3 regions of the Acidovorax sp. FG27 genome follow, and region 1 is predicted to be linked to each of the others. Evidence: riboswitches for the same ligand, from Rfam matches in the RefSeq annotation. Region 1 holds a riboswitch; each other region holds the start of a gene.

Region 1 (7,208 bases):
CCTGGGGCACGGAGATGGTCACTTCCAGCCCGGCATGCGCAAGCAGCGGGTCGCCCGCGGCGCGCACGTTGTCTTCGATGTTGCGGCGGGGCACGGGGTTGATGGCCGGGCCGCCCACTTCCAGGCCCAGGCCGGCCATGGTGACCGTGCCCACGCCGAAGCCGCCGCACACCACCACTTCGCCCGGGCGGCCGGGCAGCACGCGCACGTCGGCGGTGAGGTGGGCCTTGTCGGTGCAGTCGGGGTCGTCGCCCGCGTCCTTGATGACCATGGCGTGCGCGGCCTGGCCGCCCTCGCCGGAACCTTCGCAGTGGCCGTCGTTCACGGCGAAGCGCACCACGTCGCCGTTGGGCAGCAGGCAGTCCACCGCCTCGGGCACGGCGCCACCCACCAGGCCCAGCACGGCGGCGCGCGCGGCGGCGGCGGAGCAGGCCCCGGTGGTGAAGCCGGTGCGCGTGCCGCGGCGGACGGTCTTTTCCATCATGGCGGGGTCAGCCTCCGGCGGCGCCTTGCGGTGGCGGCGCTGCGTGCTTCTGCCGCGCCTCGGCCAGCGCCAGCAGCGCATGCAGCGCGGCCACCACCAGGGTGGAGCCGCCCTTGCGGCCGCGGATCACGATCCAGGGCACCTCGGCGACTTCCGCCATCAAATCCTTGGATTCGGCGGCGGAGACGAAGCCCACCGGCATGCCGACCACGAGGGCCGGCCGCACGCCCTCCTCGCGGATCAGGCGCACCAGTTCGATGAGCGCCGTGGGTGCGTTGCCGATGCCGACGACGGCGCCCTGCAGCAGCCCCTGCCGGTGCGCCTTGCGCATGGCCTGCACGGCGCGGGTCGTGTCCTCGGCCTGGGCCTGGGCGATCACGTCGGCGTCGCTGATGAACTGGTGCGTGCGCATGCCGAAGTGCGCCAGCCGCGGCTGCGACAGGCCCGAGCAGATCATCTCCACGTCGGCCACCACGGGCGCGCCGCCGCGCAGCATGGCGGCGATGCCGGCCTCCGCCGCATCGGGGTGGAAATCGGTCAGGCCGTTGAATTCGAAATCGGCGTTGGCGTGGATCATGCGGCGCACGATGGGCCACTGCTGCGCCGTGTAGGCATGCGGGCCGGCCTCGGCGTCGATGATGGCGAAGCTGTCGTGCTCGATGGCCTGGCCGGCGCGCGTGAGCTGTTCGGTGACGGTGTTGACCGTGCTCATGCGGCGGCTCCGGCCGGTTGGGGGGCGGCGTGGCCGGGATGGGCGTGATCGTGGCCATGGTCATGCGAATGCCCGTGGTCGTGTCCATGCGCGTGATCGTGTCCATGGCTGTGCCCGTGGTCGTGCGCGTGATCTGCACCTGCCGCCGCGATGGCCACAGGCGCATGCGCATGCGTGTGCTCATGGCTGTGCCCATGCCCCAGGTCGTGCGCGATCTCGCGGTACTTGCAGCCGTCGCACGGCAGGCGGCTGTCGGGCAGACCCGCCTGCAGGTCGGCCACGCGCTGCTCCAGCAGCTCGAAGATCTCGCGCTCCATGCCGAAGTGGCCCGACTGCGCGAAGCGCAGCTGCGGATACTGCACGCGCAGGTGCTCCACCTGCCGGGCTATGCGCTGCATCAGCGTGCCGGTGTAGAGGTAGTAGGGCAGCACCACGATCTGCTTCATGCCCAGCAGCGCCTGGCGCTGCACCACGCGCTCCAGGCGCGGCCAGGTGATGCCGGTGAAGGCGATCTCCACCAACTCGTGGTGGCTGTCCTCCTGCAGCCAGCGCGCCATCTTGGCGACGTCGCCATTGGCCTGCCGGTCGGACGAGCCCCGGCCCAGCAGCACGATGCCGGTGGTTGTGGGGTCGGGCATGTCCAGCTTCTGCATGCAGCGGCGCAGCTGGCGCTGCAGGATGGTGAGGATGGGCTCGCAGGCCGTCAGGTGCGGGCCGTAGAGGAATTCGACGCCCGGGCAGTGTTCTCGCGCATGCTCGATGGCTTCGGGGATTTCCATCTTCACGTGGCCGGCCGCGTTCAGGATGAGCGGCAGCACCAGCACGCGGCTGCTGCCCTTGGCGGCCATCAGCAGGCCATCGTGCAGGCCGGGTGGCGCGAATTCGATGAAGCAGACCTCGATGCGCCAGCCCGGCTGGCGCTCGCGCCACTGGCGCACGAAGGCGTGGATCTCGTCGTTGCCTTCTGGCTCGCGCGAGCCGTGGCCGATCAGGAGGATGGTGGTGGTCATGGGGCGGTCGGTGCGTGGGGTTCTTCGGGGGCCTCGGGCGCAGCGTTGGCTGCGGCCGGCTGGCTGGCGCGGCGGAAGCGGTGGGTGAAGCTTGCGTCGTAGAGCTTGGACTTGGCAAGCTCCTGCCATTGGCGCGCGCCCAGCGTGGGGCTGGCGATCACCATGGCCTGGCTGACGATGCCGGCGGCGCGGCAGCGCTCGCGGATGTCGGCCAGCGTGCCGCGCACGATGACCTCCTCGCCCGGCCAGCTGGCCTTGTGCACGACCAGCATGGGCGCGTCGTCCGCCCAGCCCGCCTCGCGCAGGCCGGCCTGCACCTTGTGCAGCAGCGTGATCGACAGAAAGATGCAGAGCGTGCAGTGGTGGCGGCCCAGCTCGGCCAGCGATTCGCCGGGCGGCATGGGCGTGCGGCCTTCCACGCGGGTGAAGATCACGCTCTGGGTGACCTCGGGCAGGGTGAAGCTCTCCACGGCGGCGGCGGCCGAGGCCATGGCCGACGACACGCCCGGCACCACGCGCACCGGCACGCCGGCGGCGTCCAGCGGCTGCACCACCTCGATCAGCGCGCCGTAGAGCGCCGGGTCGCCGGTCTGCAGGCGGATCACGGTCTCGTGCTTGTGCGCCTGCAGGATGAGCCAGGCGGCCATCTGCTCCAGCGTCATGTCCTTGCTGTCGGCGATGACGCAGCCGGGCGGCGCCCAGCGGGTGGCGGCCTCGTTGACCAGCGAGCCCGCGAACAGGATGGCCCCGGCGCGCTCGATGAGGGCGCGGCCTTTCACGGTGACGAGCTCGGGGTCGCCCGGCCCGGCGCCGACGAACCAGACGGTGCCCGGGGCGGTCATGGGCGGCAGGGCGCGAAAAGCGGCGCGCGCGCAAGGAAAACTGGCATGGGAAAGAACCGACAGGAATGCGTGTGCCCGGACTCCTGCCTCCCCGCAGGTTCCGTGAAATGGGCGCCGCCGCCCCGGCTCTCCTCCATCCTGTGACGGACAAAAAAGCCGGTGGCTGCGACGCCCCCTGTCGGCCGGTATCCGGGCTGGCGACGCTGCGATGGGCCCTTCCCAAAAGGCGCTGGGCCTTTCAGTGGGCGTGTGTTCCATGCAGGGTGAAGCCGGCGGTGCCGTCTTCGTCGCTGTACCGTTGCGGGGGCAGCCCAGGTTGGGGAACGTTCCTTGGCGGACGCTCCCTCCCTGGTTCCCGTTTAACTGCTCGGCCGCAATGGCCTTGCGAGCACCAACGGGGGTGAGTATAGGCCGGTGGGTGCCCGTGGCTGAAAGTGACGAGCCGTTGAGGGCTCCAGCGCTTGATCCATCAGCGCATGCAGCTATCAAAACAGTAGCACCATGCCCGGCGCCAACGAAAAGACCCGGCCAGGGCCGGGTCCGTTCGGTGCAGCCGGCGCGCCAGCAATGGCTGCGCGCCGGGGGCGGCGTTCAGCGCGAGAGCGCGTCCTGCGTGGCCGCGTCCAGGCGGCCCGTCACCGCGATGCCCTTGTCCTTCTGGAATTCGCGCAAGGCCTTGGTCGTGCGCGGGCCGGCCGCGCCGTCCGGCGTGCCCACGTTGTAGCCCAGCGCGGAGAGGCGCTCCTGTGCCTGCCGCATGGACATCGAGGCGCCCGCCTTGGTCTGCGAGGGCGCAGCTCCCCCGTCCACGCCCAGGCGCCCGCCGCCGCCCAGGCCCTGGCCCTGCACGCTCTGCGCCTTGTAGTTGCGCAGCGCCACGACCATCTGGTTGTATGCGTCCATGAAGGCGGCCGTCAGCACCTTGCCCTGCGCGGTGTTCTGGTAGCCGCCCAGCGAGCCGCCGGCCGATCCGCCAAAGAGGCTGCCGAAGCCCGCGAAGTCGCTCTTGGACGCACTGCCCTCGGAGGCGGAGACCTGCACGCCCGAGCGGTTGTCCACCAGGGTCAGCATGGCGCTCGCCTCGCGCGTCTTCATGCTGCCGCCGATGGCGGCGATGGCGGCGCCGCGCCCGCCGCCCAGCAGGCCCCCCAGGGCGCCGCCGATGCCGCCCGCGTCGGAATTGGAGAAGATGATCTCGGGCGAGAGGCCATAGTCGGAGGCGACCATCTGGCCCTGGCCGAAGTTGCTGCCCCCGCGCATCTCGCCGGAGCCCATCAGCTGGCGCTCGCGGTCCATGGCGCGCATGCCGGAGGCGCTGCGCTCGACGACGACGAAGCAGTTGGACTGCTGGATCAGCAGGCGCAGCAGGTTGGCGGTGGGCGGCAGCTTGTATTCGTTGCGCAGGATGGTGTACCAGCCCGCGTCCTGGTTCTCCACGAGGGAGACGGTGCCGAGAGGCGCGGCGCACTTTTGCAGCTCGCTGCTCTCGCCGGAGGCGCTGGCGCCGCCGGCAGCGCCGGTGGCGACGGTCTTGGCGTCGGGGCTGCCCATGCGCATGTTGGTGGTCTCGCAGCCGGCCAGCAGCAGGGCGGCGGCGCAGGCCGTGGCCAGCAGAGGGAGGGTGTGCATCTTCCGGGTCATGTTCGATTCCTCTCGGTGTCGTTGGAGTGTCGGTGTGAAAGGCGGTGCCGGGCAGCCGCCATGCCCTGCAAGCGGGCGAAGCGCGGCGGCATCATAGCGCCGGGCCTGACCGGCCCCAAGGCCCGCGCGTTCAGGCTTCGGGCGCGCCGATGCGGTAGAGCCACACCGGCTTGGCGCCGGCCTCGCCCCGCAGGCAGGCGTCCGCCGCCCGGCCGGGCACCTCGAATTCCAGACTCGCGAGCCAGCTGCCCGGCGCCATGTCCACCCCGGCCTTGGCGGCGGCGCGTTCCATGCTTTCCGGCCGCTGGAAGAGGTAGACAAGCGCATAGCCGCCCCAGTCGGCCGCCCAGATGTCGCCACGCCGCACCCGCGCCCAGGGGCAGCGCAGCGCGCACAGGGCCCGCAGCGGCCAGCTCCACTCCAGCCCGTGCAGGCGCGTCTGCGGGTAGGCCTGGCGCAATGCGATCAACCCGTCGCCCAGGCCGCAGCCGGCGTCCAGCACGGGCGCATCGGGCGGCAAAGGGGCCAGCGCGGCCAGGCCCTGCAGCGCGCCGCGCGGGGTGGGAAAGAGCGGCGCGTCGCGCCAGGCATTGAGCGGATAGACCAGCAGCAGCAGGGCCAGCGGCACCAGCCAGGCCCAGGCCGGCACGCCGGCGGCCGTGCCGGTGAGCACGAGCGACAGCGGAAACCCCGCCGCGATCAGCCCGCGCCGCCACCAACCCTGCCCCAGCAGGCTGGCCGCCGTGCCCAGGGCGCAGGCCAGCGCCAGCGCGACGGCGGCGGGCAGCCAGCGCTGCAGCCCCGCGTAGGCCAGCCAGGCGGCGCCCCAGGCCAGCAGGGCGGGCAGCGGCCAGGGCAGCCAGCGGTTCATGGCCGGGAGTGCCCGGGCAGGCGGAAAGGCATGGGCAGGAGGCGGTCGCGGTGAAGGTGCATTCCCAGTGACCGGTCAGGCGATGGGCTCGGCAGGTGCTTCGGTGCGCTGCATTCTAGTGAGGGGAACTCTGGCATTTCGCCGGGAGGCTCTGGTGCGGTTGTCCGCTTGCATCAAGGGCCTGCCTTTTTTTCTCAGGACGGGCGATAGAAAATGCGCCGCATCCCTTAATCTGGCTTCGACTTGAACATCCTCCCAACGTTGTCACTGATATAGGGCAGTGCGAGAGCAACCCCCCAACTCGCGGTGGCAACAAGCGTTAAAGCCTGAGCCCAGGACGAACTAATAAATACCATGTGACTGCTTAGTATGAGAACCAGAAAACAACCAGCGGTAATGAGGTTGAGCATCGGCGCCCACGACAAAAATCTCATGGACCCATAGAGCCCTGCGATCGCGCCCAAGATCGTGAGGGCCAGAAAAAGGATCGTTTCGCCATCGAGCGGAGTCGGTAGTCTTCCTTTGTAAGAATCTGGAAGCAGATCGAAAATCGCATCCAACCGAGCCGAAAGATTGAAAAGGATGAAGGACATGGCAACGATTACTCGGTACTGGTTTTTTGTCATGTATTCACCTTGCGTTATGCAATTTGCTGGCAACTTTAACGGTGTCGTACAGTCGTCACGCCAGAAAAGCTCCGGATTATTGATGCCATGACAAATCACTACATTTGTAGGTGATGGCGCATCACCCCCAGGGCGCCCGGGTGAGCGAAGCAGAAGCCGCAGGAAACGGTCGGGAGGGAAATATCCTCGAACGATCGTTCATGCCACAGGCTGATTCGCTTCTTCAAAGCGGCTCAAGGCACTGGGTACAGCAGTTCGGACGAGCGCGGTACGCCCCGATCCGGCGAATCACGTCAGAAGAATGGCCCGAGACGCCCTTGGCGCGGCACATTCCCAAGGTCGGCTTCTTGCTGACAGGCTGCGGCGCGGCTGTCCGCCCCGGCGTACGCGCCACTCCGCCCACAATCGACTGCACAGCCACCGGACCGCCCCTGTGACATTCCCCCTCCTTCGCCCCGCCTTGCCGATGACTCGCTCGCATCGCACACTCCGCATGCGGGCATCCCAGTCGTCCGCGGCGTCGTGCTCCGTGCATGACTGACCCCGCCGTTCCATCCGCGAGAGGCGCCGGTCGCCTGATCGGCGCGGCGCTCTTCAGCCTCGCCTGCGGCCTGCTCGTCGGCTACCTGGGCGGCTGGGTGCCGGTGCCGCCGCGCTGGGACCCGCTGGCCGCGCTGGACGTGGCCGAGACGCCGAACCTGCTGACGCCGTTCAAGATGCGCCGCGCACGCGCCGATCCGGACCAGTGCCTGGCGGCGCTGAAAAGTGCCGGCCTGCGCTTTTCCCCCGTGTCCGACCGCGCGCCGGTGCAGGGCTGCGGCTTTACGAACGCCGTGCGGCTGGAGTCGGGCCACCGCGTGCAGTTGAGCAGTGCCACGGTGCTCAGCTGCCGTACGGCGCTGTCGTTCGCGCTCTGGGAGCGGCACGACCTGCAGGCCGCCGCCCGCGCCGAGCTGGGCCAGGAGGTGCGCCGCATCGAACACCTGGGCAGCTACGCCTGCCGCAACGTGAACACCGGCGAC
Region 2 (7,208 bases), on a different contig from region 1:
GGCAACCTGCGTCGGAGCACTTGCGGGGTGCCGCCGCAGAACTCACTTCGCGCTGGCGCGCTCCGTTCAAACAGCTGCGGCGAGTCAGAGCACGAGGCATGCGCGCTCCGACGCGCATGCGCACCCCGCAAGCGCCCCGCCGCAGGCGCAGCCAGCAGGGGTGGGACAGCCCGATCCGGGCCGTCGCTGCGCTCGGCCCCCAACGCGCAGGCGCTGCGCGCCGCGAAGGCCAGGCCGAGCGCAGCGATGGCCCGAGTGGCTCCCCATTCCCTTCTGTGCGTGCCGAGAAGCGCAGGGCGGCGGGTGCGTGCGTGTGCCGAAGGACACACGCACTTCGTGCTCTGACTTGCCGCAGCTGTCTGAACGGAGCGCGCCAGCGCGCAGTGAGTTCTGCGGCAGCACCCGCCGACCGAGCATCGCAGGTTGCCCGTAGCGAAGCGAAGGGACACGCACAGCAGGGTCGCCCTTTCTTTGGTGACTTTCTTTCGGCGAAACGAAAGAAAGTTACTCGCCCGCCGGGGCGAATTCCCGGCTCCGGGAAGCAACCGCTCAGCACGTTCCAGCACCGCCCCCACAGCGCACCCAGGCTTCGACAAGCTCAGCCCGAACGGCCAGAGGCGAACCCTCAGCACTGCGCAAAAGACGGCAGCAACCAAAGCAGACCCCACCATCACCCCTTCAGCCGAAGCGCCAACCCCGCCACCACCAACGTCACCCTCTCACACACCTCCCCCACCCTCTGATTCACCCTCCCCAACTCATCCACGAACGCCCTCACCTCCCGCCCCATCGGAATCACCCCCAACCCGATCTCATTGCCCACCAGCACCACCGGCCCCGGCGCGTTCAAAATCGCTACCAAAAACATAGCAACCTGCGCTTGATAATCAAGCGCCAGAGCCCGATTCGGTTCGGATTCCGCGCCCGCAGCAACGTCCACCGGCATCAGCCAGTTCGTCAGCCACAGCGTCAGGCAATCCACGACGATCAACGTCCGCGCATCGGAATGCCGCGCCAGCGCGCCGGCCAGGTCACGCAGCTCTTCCAGCGTGGCCAGGCCGGGCACGCGCTCGGCCCGATCGCGCTGGTGGCGGGCGATGCGCTCGCGCATCTCGTCGTCCCAGGGCTGGCCGGTGGCGATCAGCAGCGCGCGGTGGTGGTCGGGCGATGCCGCCAACCAGTCGCGTGCGATCAGCTCGGCCCGTCGCGACTTGCCGCTCTTTTGCCCGCCGAGGATGAATTCGGACCGGAACGATGGCGGCGGCGGAGAAAGAGGCGATGCGGCAGCGGACATGGCGGTCATGCAGCGCTGAAGAGCGCTGCCGTGGCACGCGGGTTCGAGGCAAACCAGGCGTGGAAATAGCTGGCCTGCACGCTGCCGTGGCGGTAGAGCGCCTCGCCCGGCGCGCCGCCCTCGGGTGCATGGGGCCGGGTGGTGCGGGCGCGCACGGCGGCGGAGCTGTCGCAGGTGGAATAGTGGAAGGTGTGGCCGCGCAGCACCTGGCCGTCCGCCACCTCGAGCTGCTGCGGCCCGAGCGCGGCCAGGCGGCGCTGCACGGTCACATGGCCCGGCAGCAGGCCCCAGAGCGGCAGGCGGCGGCCGTCCTGCAGGGTGATCGATTCGAAGAGCGCCATCATGCCGCCGCATTCTGCCCACACGGCCCGGCCGGCGGCGACATGGTCGCGCAGGCTCTGCTGCATGCCGGTGTTGGCGGCCAGCGCCTCGGCGTGCAGCTCGGGGTAACCGCCGGGCAGCCAGACGGCGTCGCAGGGCGGCAAGGCCGGGTCCTGCAGCGGCGAGAAGCGCACCACGCGCGCGCCCAGGCGCTCCAGCGTCTGCAGATTGGCGTCGTAGACGAAGCAGAAGGCGGCATCGCCGCCGACGGCAACGGTGCGGCCGGCGAGCAGCGCGGGCGTGGGCGGGGCGTCCTCGGGCGGGGCGGCGAATTCGGCGCACCAGCGCCGCCGCAGCGCATCCGCGTCCATCCGGCCCAGCGGCGTGGCGGCCAGCGCATCGGCGGCGGCGTCCAGGCGCTGCAGGGCGTCGGGCAGCTCGTGCGCGGCGACCAGGCCCAGGTGGCGCTCGGGCAGCAGGCGCGGCCCGCCTTCGCCCGCCGCCGGGGCCACGCGGGGCAGCGCGCCCAGCCAGTCGGCCGCATCGTTCAGGCCCGCGCGCAGCAGGCCGGCATGGCGCTCGGTGGCCACGCGGTTGGCCAACACGCCCGCCCACGGCAGGCCGTCGCGGTAGTGGCGCAGGCCGTGCACGATGGCGCCCAGCGTGCCGCCCATGGCCGAGGCATCGACCACGGCCAGCACCGGAATGCCGAAGTGCATGGCCAGGTCCGCCACCGAGCGTTCGCCGTCGAACAAGCCCATCACGCCTTCGATGAGCAGCAGGTCGGCGTCCTGCGCGGCCGCGTGCAGCCGGCGCGCGCAGTCGGCGGCGCCGGTCATCCACAGGTCGAGCTGGTGCACGGGCGCGCCGCTGGCCAGCTGGTGCCAGTGCGGGTCGAGGAAGTCGGGCCCGCACTTGAAGACGCGCACGCGCCGCCCCTGGCGGGCATGCAGCCGCGCCAGCGCGGCGGTGACGGTGGTCTTGCCCTGGCCCGAGGCCGGGGCGGCGATGACGAGGGCCGGGCAGCGGACGCTGCCGTCCGCCGCACGCCCCGCATCGCCCCGGCGCGTCGAGGGCGCGTCGTTCGCCTGCATGGGCGTCAGGCCGCTCGGCCGGCTGCGGCCATCATCACTGCGGCATCCACTTCAGCCCCACGTAGAGCGTGCGCCCTTCGGTGCCATAGGTGCGCGCCGTCTCGTAGCGCTTGTCGCCCAGGTTGTCCACGCGGGCGAGGACGGTGAAGTCGCGCGCCACGCGGGTGCTGGCGTAGAGGTTGACCAGCCCGTAGCCGCCCAGCACGTTGGTGTTGGCGGCTTCGTTGAAGCGGCGGCCCGAGGCCTGCACCTCGGCGCCCCAGGTCCAGCCGGCCAGCTCGGTGTCGGCGCCCAGCGAGGCATGGCGCTTGGCGCGGCGGGCCAGCTGGCGGCCGGTGTCCAGGTCGCGCGGGTCCTGCCAGTCGATGGAGCCGCGCAGGTTCACGCCCGCCATGCGGTGCGAGCCCGACAGCGTGACGCCGCTGTATTCGGCCCGGCCGATGCTTTCGTAGCAGCCTAAGGTGCTGGCGCAATTGCCGGGCGCGCCGAAGTTGATGAGGTTGCGCACGCGGTTGCGATACGCCACCACGCCCACGCTGCTGTCGCCTTCGGTCCAGCGCAGGCCGGCCTCGATGTTGCGGCCCGACTCGGGCTGCAGCGTGGAGACGCCGTATTCGCTGAAGCGCTGGTACAGCGTGGGCGCGCGGAACGAGGTGCCCGCCGAGACGGTGGCGCGCCACTGCGGCGCCAGGGCCAGGCCGTAGGCCAGGCTGCCGGTGCTCTTGCCGCCGAACTCGCTGTCGTCGTCGCGGCGCAGGTTGGCCTGCAGCGAATGCGCGCCCACCGCGACGCCGTAGCCCAGCGCCAGCGCGTTCTGCGAGCGCTCGCCGTGCAGCTCGGTCGCCCCGGCGAACGCGGCCGGGTTGCGCAGCTCGTCCTCGCGGCGCTCCAGGGCGGCCGTGAAGAGGTGCGCGCCCAGGCGCCATTCGTTCTGCAAGAGGTAGTTGCGCAGCGTGGTTTCGGTCTCGTAGAAGCTGGGCGTGGTGCGGTATTCGCTGCGCGAGGTGGTGGCCTGCAGGCGCGTGGTGTAGGTGTCGGTCCAGCGCGCCGCCCACGACAGCCCGCCCGTGCGCAGCTGGTGGTGGTTGCGGTCGTCCGCCGTGCGGCTGCTGTCGTACTGCGACTCGAGGTTGCTGGCCAGCAGCGTGCCCTCGATGCGGTGGCGTGCGTCGATCTGCAGGCCCACCCGGGCGTTGCCCGTGGTGCGGCGGTAGCCGTCGTCGTCCGGATTGGCGGTGGGGATGGGGCGGGCGTTGAAACCGTCGCTTCGCTCGTGCGAGATGCCCAGCGAATAGTCCACCATGCCGGCGCCGCCGCTCACGCCCGCCTGCGCGGTGCGCGTGCCGTGGCTGCCCAGGCCCACTTGCGCATACGGCGCGGGCTTGCCCTCGCCCTTCTTCGTGAAGAGCTGGATCACGCCGCCGATGGCGTCGGAGCCGTAGACGGCCGCCGCCGGGCCGCGCAGCACTTCGATGCGGTCGATCTGCGCCAGCGGAATCTGCTCCCACATCGCGCCACCGGTGGTCTGCGAATCGACCCGCACGCCGTCGATGTAGACGGCGGTGAAGCGCGATTCGGCGCCGCGCAGGAACACGCTGCCGCTGCTGCCCTGCCCGCCGTTGCGCGAAATCTCCACGCCCGGCAGGCGGGCCAGAACGTCCATCACGCCCACGGCGCCGCTGCGCTCGATGGTGTCGCGGTCGACGATGGAGACGTCCGCCACCAGGTCGGCGAGCGGGCGTTCCACGCGGGTGGCGGTCACCACGGTGTCGCGCAGCTGGGGCGCGGTGGCGGCTTGCGCCAGCAGGGTTTGCGAGGCGGCGGGCCAGGCGGCGCCCACGGCGAGGGGCAGCGCGGCGAGGCGCAGGAAACGGAAGCGGGTTGTCATGACGAGGTGTGCACAGGAAGATTCACCCTGACCGGCCTCCCCGCCGGTCCTTGGGCATCACGGCCGCCCGCGCCATCGAAGGCGTGGGCGGCCACCGTGTTGGCCGGTATCCGGGCTGGCGACGCGCCCTCCCATCGCCTTCCCAGGCGCTTGTTCAACGCGCCCAGTGGCATGTGGATGGAGAGAGGGAACCACCGCGGGCATCCGTTCGGACACCCTGGCGTGGTTCGGTCGCTGACCGTTGCGGGGGCAGCGCAGGCTCGGCGCGCTCCCGGTGGGGGCGCCTCCCTGCTTCCCGTTGAACTGCGGCATGCGAACCATGCAGCGAGCACCAACCCCATGATTTTAGGCGACGCCGGCATCGCCCCCGCCAACCCCCGCACGCGGGTGACTGGTTTGTTCATCGTTGCCGCGAGGGCCCCAGGCCGGCGCAACCCTACAATCGCACGCTCTATGGCAAACACCTCCTCCATCGATGACATCGCCGAGCGGGTCGAGCGGCTGCTGACCAGGCATGCCGAACTCCAGCGCACCAACGCATTGCTGGCCCAGCAGGTGATGGACCTGACCCAGGAACGCGATTCGCTCAAGTCCCGCCTGAACGCGGCGCGGGCGCGCGTCGATGCCCTGCTCGACCGCCTGCCGGCCACGCCCGACACGAAAGAAGACGCACCATGAAGCAGATCGAGGTCCGCATCCTGCAGCAAAGCTATCTGCTGACCTGCCCGCAAGGGCATGAGCAGCGCCTGCTGGACGCCGTGGAGCGCGTGGACAGCGCCATGACGCGCATCCGCGATGCCGGCAAGGTGCGGGCCCGCGAGCGCATCGCCGTGCTGGCGGCGTTGAACCTGGCGTTCGAGGTGTCGGACCGCGAGGCGGCGCGCCAGGAGGCCGCTGGGAGCGCCGCCGAACAACCCGTCCCTCCGGCGGACTCTGTGCAAGTGGAGGCTGCGGCGCCCCTGCCGGGCCCGGCGGCGCCGGCCCCCGGCCTGTTCGACCAGGGCGCATTGCCGCTGGACGACGGCCCCGCCCGGCACGCGGCCACCGAGGCGCAGGCCGACACGCAGCAGCGCATCGACGCCCTGCTGCAGCGGCTGGACCACGCGCTGGACGGCGGCGCCCGCGTCTGAGAACGTGTTTACGATCTGAGGGCGGGGGCGCTTATGCTCCTGATGGCCGCATCCGGCAAGCGCTGCGCAATCGCCAACACCGGCCGCGCGGGTTTTGCCGTCGCGGCCTTTGCGCCGAGCCTACAATGACCTCGTCTGCGGTGCTGCCGGGCTTTATATTTCCTTGAACCAATGCTCTTTGAGCACGGGCTTGGTACATCGCCCGGTGAGCGTGATCATCTCGCGTCAGATGAACCCAACGCCTGGCTGCCCTCGCCCCCCTGAACCCCCGGTTCAGGATGACGGCTCGGTGGCATTCGCAGACACCTTGTTTCTTTGCACGACACCCGCCTGACGCCGGCCAGGGTCTCGTGCAGACCCCTCTCTCCCTCTTACCCTCTCCCCCAGCGCTCCGTCAGGGCGACGCCCGGTTCGCCGGTGCCGGCGACCAGGCCGCGTGCTGGTGGCTGGCGATGAGGGCGCGCAGCTGCGGTGCCGGCAGCCCCGGGGCGCACAGGAAGCCCTGGAAGTGCTGGCAGCCCATCTGCTCCAGCGCCGCCCGCTGGGCCGCCGTTTCCACCCCCTCGGCGATCACCTCGATGTGCAGCGCCCGGCCCATGCTGGTGATCGCGCTCACGATGGCGCGGTCGCCCTCGTCGTCCGGCAGACCGCGCACGAAAGACTGGTCGATCTTGAGCTTGTGGATGGCCAGCTTCTTCAGGTAGGCCAGGCTCGAATAGCCGGTGCCGAAATCGTCGATGGCGAGGCCTATGCCCAGGCCCGCCAGCGTGAGCAGGCGCTGCTCCGTCTCCTGCGCGTCCTGCAGCAGGATGGTCTCGGTCAGCTCCAGCTCCAGCAAGGTGGCGGGCAGGCGGTGGCGCTCCAGCAGTGCGACCAGGCGGTCCACGAAGTCCGGTTGGCGGAATTCCAGCGCGGACACGTTCACCGCCACCACCAGCGGCGTGCCCGAGCGCAGCCAGCCCGCGGCTTCCTCGATCGCCTGCTCCATCACCCACGCGCCCAGGGTGACGATGAAACCGGACTCTTCTGCCAGCGGAATGAACACGCCGGGCGACACCGCGCCGAATTCCGGGCTGCTCCAGCGCGCCAGCGCCTCGGCCCCCACGATGCGGCCGGAGGCCATGGACACCTGCGGCTGGTAATGCACCGCCATCTGCCCCAGGCCCAGCGCCTGGCGCATGCCGTGCTCCATCTTCATGCGGGCCAGCAGATTGGCGTTCATCTGCGGCTGGTAGAAGCCGTAGTTGCCCCGACCACGCTCCTTCACGCGGTACATGGCCGTATCCGCCTGCTTGACGAGCTCGTCGAGCGTGCGGCCGTCCTGCGGATAGAGGGCCACCCCGATGCTGCACTGGATGGAAAAGCCCATCGCATCGAGCACGAAGGGCCGCAGCATGTCGTCGAGGATGCGGCGCGCCACGCACTCGGCCACGCCGGCATCGCCGCCGTGCAGGTAGATCACGAATTCGTCGCCGCCCAGG
Region 3 (7,208 bases), on a different contig from region 1:
CGCTGCATTTCGCGGCCGGCGCCCAGCGCATCGAGCTGGTGCCCACCGACCGCTGGGCCGCCGTGCCCGCCGCGTCGCACCTGGCCTTCGAGGTGGACAACCTGCCCGAGCTGCGCGGCCGGCTGCTGGAGGCCGAGTTGCCGCTGGTGGAGAACCGCGCGCTGCCTGGCTACCTGCGCTTCTACGTGAAGGACCCGGCGGGCAACCAGCTCGAATTCCTGGAGCCCGACACCGAGCAGGAGTGGCCGGTATGACCGCGCCCGCCCTCCGCGAGCTGCAGGTGTCGCCCCTGCCCGAGGCGCTGGAGGCGCCCGCCAGCGGCGCGCTGGCCGCCGCTGCACGGCGCGCACTTGCCACCTTGTGGCAGCTGCTGCTGCCCTGGCTGGTGCCCGTGGCGCTGGTGGCGGGCTGGCAGGTGGCTTCGGCCCTGGGCTGGCTGTCGTCCCGCGTGCTGCCAGCGCCGTCCGACGTGCTGCTGGCCGGCTGGCAGCTGGCCGTGTCGGGCGAGCTGTGGACACACGTGAAGATCAGCGCGGCCCGGGCGCTGGCGGGCCTGGCCATCGGCGGCGGGCTGGGGCTGGCGCTGGGGCTGCTGACGGGTTCCGTGCGCACCGCTCAGACCCTGCTGGACTCGACCATCCAGATGGTGCGCAACATTCCGGCGCTGGCGCTGATCCCGATGGTGATCCTGTGGTTCGGCATCGACGAATCGGCCAAGGTGTTCCTCATCGCCGTGTCGGTGTTCTTTCCGATCTATCTCAACACCTTCCACGGCATCCGCAACGTCGACCCGCAACTGATCGAGATGGGCCGCACCTACGGGCTCGGGCGATGGCAGCTCTACCGCCAGATCATCCTGCCGGGCGCGCTGTCGTCCATCCTGGTCGGCCTGCGCTTCTCGCTGGGCTTGATGTGGGTGATCCTGATCGTGGCGGAAACCATCTCGGCGCAGTCCGGCATCGGCTACCTGACCATGAACGCCCGCGAATTCCTGCAGACCGACATCGTGCTGGTGGGCATCCTGCTCTACGCGCTCCTGGGCAAGCTGGCCGATCTGCTGGCGCGGGGGCTGGAGCGCTGGTGGCTGCGCTGGCACCCGGGCTACCAGTCGAAGTGAAAGAAAAGGCCACATCACCATGACCGACACCTCTCTTGCCCACCCACCGGCCGCTGCGGCCGCACGCGCCCCGGGCGGCGTGCGGCTGCATGCGCGGGGCCTGCACAAGCGCTACGGCCAGCGCGAGGTGCTGCGCGATGCGCAGCTCGCCATCGAGCCGGGCGAATTCGTCGCCATCGTGGGCCGCAGCGGCTGCGGCAAGAGCACGCTGCTGCGCCTGGTCGCGGGGCTGGAGGCCCCCAGCGGCGGCACGCTCACCACAGACGGCCAGGACGTGCGCGGCCTGCATGCCGACACGCGCATCATGTTCCAGGAGGCGCGCCTCCTGCCCTGGCGCCGCGTGCTGGACAACGTCACCCTCGGCCTGCCCGACGCGCTGCGCGACCGGGGCCGCGAGGTGCTGGCCCAGGTGGGCCTGGCCGAGCGCGAGGGCGAATGGCCGGCGCGCCTGTCGGGCGGCCAGCGCCAGCGCGTGGCCCTGGCGCGGGCGCTGGTGCACCAGCCGCGCCTCTTGCTGCTGGACGAGCCGCTGGGCGCGCTGGACGCGCTCACCCGCATCGAGATGCACCGCCTGATCGAAGGCCTGTGGCTGCGCCACCGCTTCACCGCGCTGCTGGTCACGCACGACGTGCAGGAGGCCGTGGCCCTGGCCGACAGGGTGATCCTCATCGAGGACGGCCGCATCGCGCTGGACGAGCGCATCGCCCTGGCGCGGCCCCGGTCGCAGGGCGACGCCGCGTTCGCCGCGCTCGAGAAACGCATCCTCGACCGCGTGCTGCAAAAGCCCGCGCCGGGTGACGCCGCCGGCCCGCAGGCGGCCGACGCGCTCTGGCCCGGCGTGCCGGCCCATGGCCTGCGCTGGGCGGTCTAGTTCCTTGCACCCGTTTCCATCCACACCGTTTGTTTTTTCAACAGGAGTCCACCATGTCCATCCAAGCCATCAACGTCCGCAACCAGTTCAAGGGCAAGGTCCGCGAGATCGTGCGCGGCGACGTCGTCTCCGAGGTCGATGTCGAAACGCCCTGGGGCATCGTCACCTCGGTCATCACCACCCGCTCGGTGGACGAGCTGGGCCTGGGCGTGGGCTCGGACGTGGTGGCGCTGGTGAAGTCCACCGAGGTGTCGATCGCCAAGCTGTGAACGCAGCATTTGGCATCGAATCGGCCGTCAGCGCTTGTCCTGCAAGCGCCTGATGCTATATAAATAATAGCAATCGAAGGCGGGCCGATCCATCCGGCCCGCTACCGCCGGCGCGCCTTGCCGCAGTCGGCACACCGGCCATAGAGCGTCAGCTCATGGCGCTCCACCGTGAACCCCTTGGGCGCCAGATCCAGCAGGTCGCCCGGGCACTGGTGCACGTCGAACACCCGCGAACACACCGTGCACTGGAAGTGGTGGTGGTGGTCATGCGCGGCCGACTCGTAGCGCGGGCTCTCGCCCGGCAGGTTCACCACCTGCACCGCGCCGTCCTCCACCAGCGCCTTGATGTTGCGGTAGACCGTCGCCAGACCCAGTCCCTCCACGCTTTCGCGGGCGCTTTCCAGCACTTCCTGGGGCGTCAGGGGCCGGTGCGCCGCCTCGATGGCGGCCTGGATGGCGGTGCGTTGCCTGGTGGATCGTTCCATGGATGCGGGTGCGCTGGAGTCGCGGGCTGATGGGCGGGAAGAAGCAGGAATTATCGGGCGCTCATGCGAGCCGAAGCGGCCGCGTCCAAAAGACGCAGTGACTCGGCTGATTGATATTGATAATGCATTATCATATGCGCCATGCTCCCCCCGAGCTCCTCATGCCCCTAGAATCGCCGCGTTGGTGCTCGCAGCGTGGTTCGCACGCCGCAGTTCAACGGGAAGCAGGGAAGCACCACCGAACAGGAAAGTGCCGCGCCTGCGCTGCCCCCGCAACGGTCAACGGATGGGGCGCTCCTCGGGGCGCTCCGATCTCCTCGCCCACAGCCACTGGATGCCTTGAACAAGCACCTGGGAAGGCTCGGGGGGATTCATCCGCCAGCCCGGATACCGGCCAACAAGAGGTGCTGCTCCTTCGGGAACGGTGCCGTGACGCTCACGTGCTGGCGGGTGGCTGGCGCAGGGCCTATGTGTCTTCCATCGATCGTATGCATCACTCGTCTCGCTTCGCGCGGGTGGCCGTGTGGCCCCTGGCCCTGGCCGCCGCATTTCCGCTGTGCGCGCAAACCACCCCATCGACCCTGCCCGACGTCGTCGTCACCGGCACGGCCTTGCCACCCGATTCCACGGCCCCGCTCGAGCAGACCGCCACAAGCGCGTCGCGGCTCGGGCTCTCGGTGCGCGAGACGCCCGCGTCCATCGACGTGGTGCCCGCGGCGGTGCTGGCCGAGCGCGGCCTGCGCACCGTGACCCAGGCCGCCCAGGCGGCCACCGGCGTGCTGGCGGGCGACTTCCCGGCCGAGCCCAGCGCGTTCTCGATGCGCGGCTTCGCCAACAGCCAGCTCAACACGCTCTACAACGGCATCAAGGTCGGCCCGCCGAACATGACCTCGCGCGTGATGGACACGGCCAACCTGGAGCGCGTCGAGTTCCTCAAGGGCGCGGCCTCGCTGATGTCGGGCGAGGGCGCCACCGGCGGCGCGGTCAATTTCGTCACCAAGGCCCCGCACCAGGGGCCGGTGCGCACCGAGGTGAACACCTCGGCCGGCTCGTTCGGCGACCGCCGCGTGTCGATCGGCTCGGGCGGCACCACGGCCTGGAAGGACCTGGACTATCGGCTGGACGCCAGCGCGTCGAACGGCGACGGCTTCATCGACGACACCGGCCAGCGCAACCGGCATCTGTCGGGCGGTCTCGACTGGCGGGCCGCGCCGGGCGTGAAGCTCTTCGTCGCCGGCGAAGCCAAGCGCGACAGCGGCAGCAGCTACTGGGGCACGCCTCTGGTGTCCGCTGGCGCACCCGGCGTGCAGCCGCGTGGCGGCATCGTCTCGGGCAGCTACACGTCGGGCTTCAACGGCAGCGCCATGGGGCCGGTGGCCATCGACGGGCGCACGCTGCGCACCAACTACAACGTGCAGGACAACCGCAACGAAGCGCGTGAAACCTGGCTGCGCGCGGGCGGCGAATGGCAGGCGAGCGACGCCGTGGTGCTGCGCAGCCAGTTCTGGCGCTACACGGCCGACCGGACCTGGCTCAACAACGAGATCAGCGCGTTCAATGCGGCCACCGGCCTCGTGGACCGCGAACGCTTCTACGTGGCGCAGGACCAGACCAGCTGGGGCAACAAGACCGAAGCGCAGTGGGACGCCCGCCTGGGCGGCCTGGACAACCGCCTGGTCGCCGCCTTCGAGCACAGCCACCTCCAGCTGGACCGCCCCGGCGCCGCCAACTTCCCTGGCGACAGCGTGAGCCTGGTGGACCCCGCGCGCGGCAGCTACGGGCGCCTCACCACCCAGCTGCAGACCACCGCCATCCGCAACACCGCGCTGGCGCTGGAAGACCGGCTGCGCGTGGCGCCCACCGTCGCGCTCATCGGCGGGCTGCGCCATGAACGCATCGCGCTGGACAGAAGCTCCGCCAACACCGCCGGCGTGCAGCGCGCGGGCTTTCCGTACGAGAAGACCTGGAACCCCACCACCGGCCGCATCGGCCTGACCTGGGACGCGGCGCCCGGCACCACCGTCTACGGCCAGTACGGCACGGCGGCGGACGTGGCGGCCAACAACATCTTCTTGCTGGGCGCCACCCAGCCGCTGGACCTGACCCGCACGCGCAATGCCGAGGTCGGCGTGAAGCAGTCGTTCTGGCAGCAGCGCGGCGAATGGACGCTGGCTTACTACGACACCGAGCGCCGCAACGTCTACGCCGCGCAGGGCGGCCAGCAGCTGGCGCAGGCCGGCGCGCTGAAGTCACGCGGCGTCGAGGCCTCGCTTGCGCTGCGGCCCGATGCGCACTGGAGCCTCTGGTCCAACCTGGCGCTGAACCGGGCGCGCTACGAAGGCTACCTGCAGGCCGACGGCACGTCGTTCTCCGGCAACCAGCCGCCCAACGCGCCGCGATGGGTCGCCAATGCCGGCGTGGGCTACCGCTTCGTGGCCGGAGTGCCCATGCAGCTGTCGGCGTCTGTGCGCCGCGTGGGCGAGCGCTTCCACAGCGACACCAACACCGTGCGCCTGAACGGCTACACCGTGTTCGACGCGGCGCTGGCGGTGGACGTGGCGCGCGGCGTGCAGCTCACCCTGCGCGGGCGCAACCTGGGCAACCGCGCCTATGCGGCATGGGCCGATCCGTTCTACCCCGACCAGATCCTGCTGGGTGCCCCGCGCAGCTACGAGCTGGCGTTGCGCTGGACGCTCTGAGCGCAGTCGCCCAACCATGACGCTGCCCACTCCGGTGCTGCAACTGCAGGGCGCCGCCTTCCGCACGCCGGAGGGCAGGGCGCTGATCGCGCCCATCGACGCCATCGTCCGGCCGGGCGAATGCGTGGCCCTGGTCGGCCCCAACGGGGCGGGCAAGAGCACGCTGCTGAAACTGCTGGCCGCCCGCCTGGCGCCCACCGAGGGCGCGGTGCGCCTGCTGGGGCGCGACTTGGCCGACTGGCCCGCCGCCGCGCGCGCCCGCCACGTGGCGCTGCTGAGCCAGGCCGAGGCGGTGGAGGGCGGCCTGCGCGTGCGCGACTACGTGGCCTTCGGCCGGCTGCCGCATCGGCACGGCGCCAGCCGCGCCGAACACGACGCGGCCGTGGAACATGCCCTGCGCACCTGCGCCGTGCACGGCCTGGCCGGGCGGGCGCTGGCCACGCTGTCGGGCGGCGAGCGCCAGCGCGTGCACCTGGCGCGGGCGCTGGCCCAGCAGCCCACGCTGCTGCTGCTGGACGAACCCACCAATCACCTGGACCTGGCCGCACGCGCCGACCTGCTGGCGCTGGTGCGCAGCCTGGGCCTGACGGTGGTCGCGGCACTGCACGAGCTGGGGCTGGTGCCGGGTTTCGCCACCCGCGCCTGGGTGCTGCAGGGCGGCCGGCTGGTGGCCGACGGCGCGCCGGCGCAGGCCCTGAGCGCCGCCCGGGTGGCTTCGGTCTTCGGGATGGAGCTGGTGCACACGCGGCACCCGCGCCACGGCGGCACGCTGTGGTCGTTCGAAAGGGCCGCAGCATGAGCGCGGGCAGGCGGTGGGCGAAACGGGTGGCGGCGCTGGCCGCCGCGCTGCTGGGCGTGGTGCCGGTTATGGCGATGGCTGCGGAGCCGGGCTTTCCCGTCACGGTCAGCAGCTGCGGCCAGCCGGTGCGCTTCGACGCACCCCCGCGCCGCATGGTGGTGCACGACCTCAACATGGCCGAAATGGCGCTGGCCCTGGGCCTGCAGCCGCGCATGGCGGGGGTGACCGGCATCACCGGCTGGTACAAGGCCGGGCCGGAATTCTTCAGCGCCCTGGGCCAGGTGCCCGAGCTGGCGCCCCGGTACCCGACGCTGGAAAACCTGCTGGCCGTGCAGCCCGACCTGTTCTTCGCCGGCTGGTACTACGGCATGCAGCCCGGCGGCGAGGTCACGCCCGCCACGCTGGCGCGCCACGGCGTGCCCACGCTGGTGCTGACCGAAAGCTGCATCCCCACCGGCGGAGTCAAGCCCGAGGCCACGCTCGACCTGCTCTACGGCGACGTGCTGCGCCTGGGCACCGTCTTCGGCCGGCAGGGCGCGGCCGAGCGGCTGGTGGCCGGCTGGCGTGGGCGGGTGCGCGCCGCCGCCCAGCCGCCGCTGGCGCGGGCGCCGCGCGTGTTCGTCTACGACTCGGGCGAGGACAAGCCCTTCACCGCCGGCCGCGCCGCCATGCCGCAGGCGCTGATCGCGGCGGCCGGCGGCGCCAATGCCCTGGGCGACCTGGCCATGGGCTGGGGCACCGCGTCCTGGGAGGCCGTGGCCGAGCGCGACCCGCAATTCATCGTGCTGCTCGACTACCAGAACGGCCAGGGGCCGGAGCACCTGCGCCGCGTGCTGGAGCGGCACCCCGCCATGCGCTTGACGCAGGCCGTGCGCGAGCGCCGCTATGTCGTGCTGCGCTATGCCGAGTTGACGCCGGGGCCCGCCAACATCGACGCCATCGAGAAGATCGCCCGCGCCCTGAGGGCG

The links. A riboswitch is a leader RNA that binds a small molecule or an ion and turns the genes downstream of it on or off. The one in region 1 is predicted to bind cobalamin.
Region 2: another riboswitch for cobalamin. It lies ahead of ABWV53_RS10535 (TonB-dependent receptor domain-containing protein); the one in region 1 lies ahead of cobM (precorrin-4 C(11)-methyltransferase).
Region 3: another riboswitch for cobalamin. It lies ahead of ABWV53_RS14795 (TonB-dependent receptor); the one in region 1 lies ahead of cobM (precorrin-4 C(11)-methyltransferase).

The regions. Positions count from the first base shown of each region.
Region 1 covers NZ_BAABVY010000008.1:198,663-205,870, forward strand. Annotated here, with positions in the region: gene ABWV53_RS06035 (cobalt-precorrin-5B (C(1))-methyltransferase) at 1-484, opposite strand, end outside; gene ABWV53_RS06040 (precorrin-8X methylmutase) at 492-1,196, opposite strand; gene ABWV53_RS06045 (sirohydrochlorin chelatase) at 1,193-2,206, opposite strand; gene cobM (precorrin-4 C(11)-methyltransferase) at 2,203-3,048, opposite strand; cobalamin riboswitch at 3,212-3,459, opposite strand; gene ABWV53_RS06055 (peptidoglycan-binding protein) at 3,640-4,689, opposite strand; gene ABWV53_RS06060 (class I SAM-dependent methyltransferase) at 4,820-5,560, opposite strand; gene ABWV53_RS06065 (hypothetical protein) at 5,788-6,153, opposite strand; gene ABWV53_RS06070 (extensin-like domain-containing protein) at 6,720-7,208, shown strand, end outside.
Region 2 covers NZ_BAABVY010000009.1:784,186-791,393, forward strand. Annotated here, with positions in the region: gene ABWV53_RS10525 (bifunctional adenosylcobinamide kinase/adenosylcobinamide-phosphate guanylyltransferase) at 671-1,294, opposite strand; gene ABWV53_RS10530 (cobyrinic acid a,c-diamide synthase CobB) at 1,300-2,709, opposite strand; gene ABWV53_RS10535 (TonB-dependent receptor domain-containing protein) at 2,744-4,597, opposite strand; cobalamin riboswitch at 4,682-4,948, opposite strand; gene ABWV53_RS10540 (DUF904 domain-containing protein) at 5,051-5,275, shown strand; gene ABWV53_RS10545 (cell division protein ZapA) at 5,272-5,727, shown strand; gene ABWV53_RS10550 (sensor domain-containing protein) at 6,122-7,208, opposite strand, start outside.
Region 3 covers NZ_BAABVY010000010.1:193,796-201,003, forward strand. Annotated here, with positions in the region: gene ABWV53_RS14770 (VOC family protein) at 1-254, shown strand, start outside; gene ssuC (aliphatic sulfonate ABC transporter permease SsuC) at 251-1,117, shown strand; gene ABWV53_RS14780 (ATP-binding cassette domain-containing protein) at 1,137-1,988, shown strand; gene ABWV53_RS14785 (TOBE domain-containing protein) at 2,042-2,257, shown strand; gene ABWV53_RS14790 (Fur family transcriptional regulator) at 2,359-2,742, opposite strand; cobalamin riboswitch at 2,908-3,155, shown strand; gene ABWV53_RS14795 (TonB-dependent receptor) at 3,231-5,441, shown strand; gene ABWV53_RS14800 (ABC transporter ATP-binding protein) at 5,458-6,240, shown strand; gene ABWV53_RS14805 (ABC transporter substrate-binding protein) at 6,237-7,208, shown strand, end outside.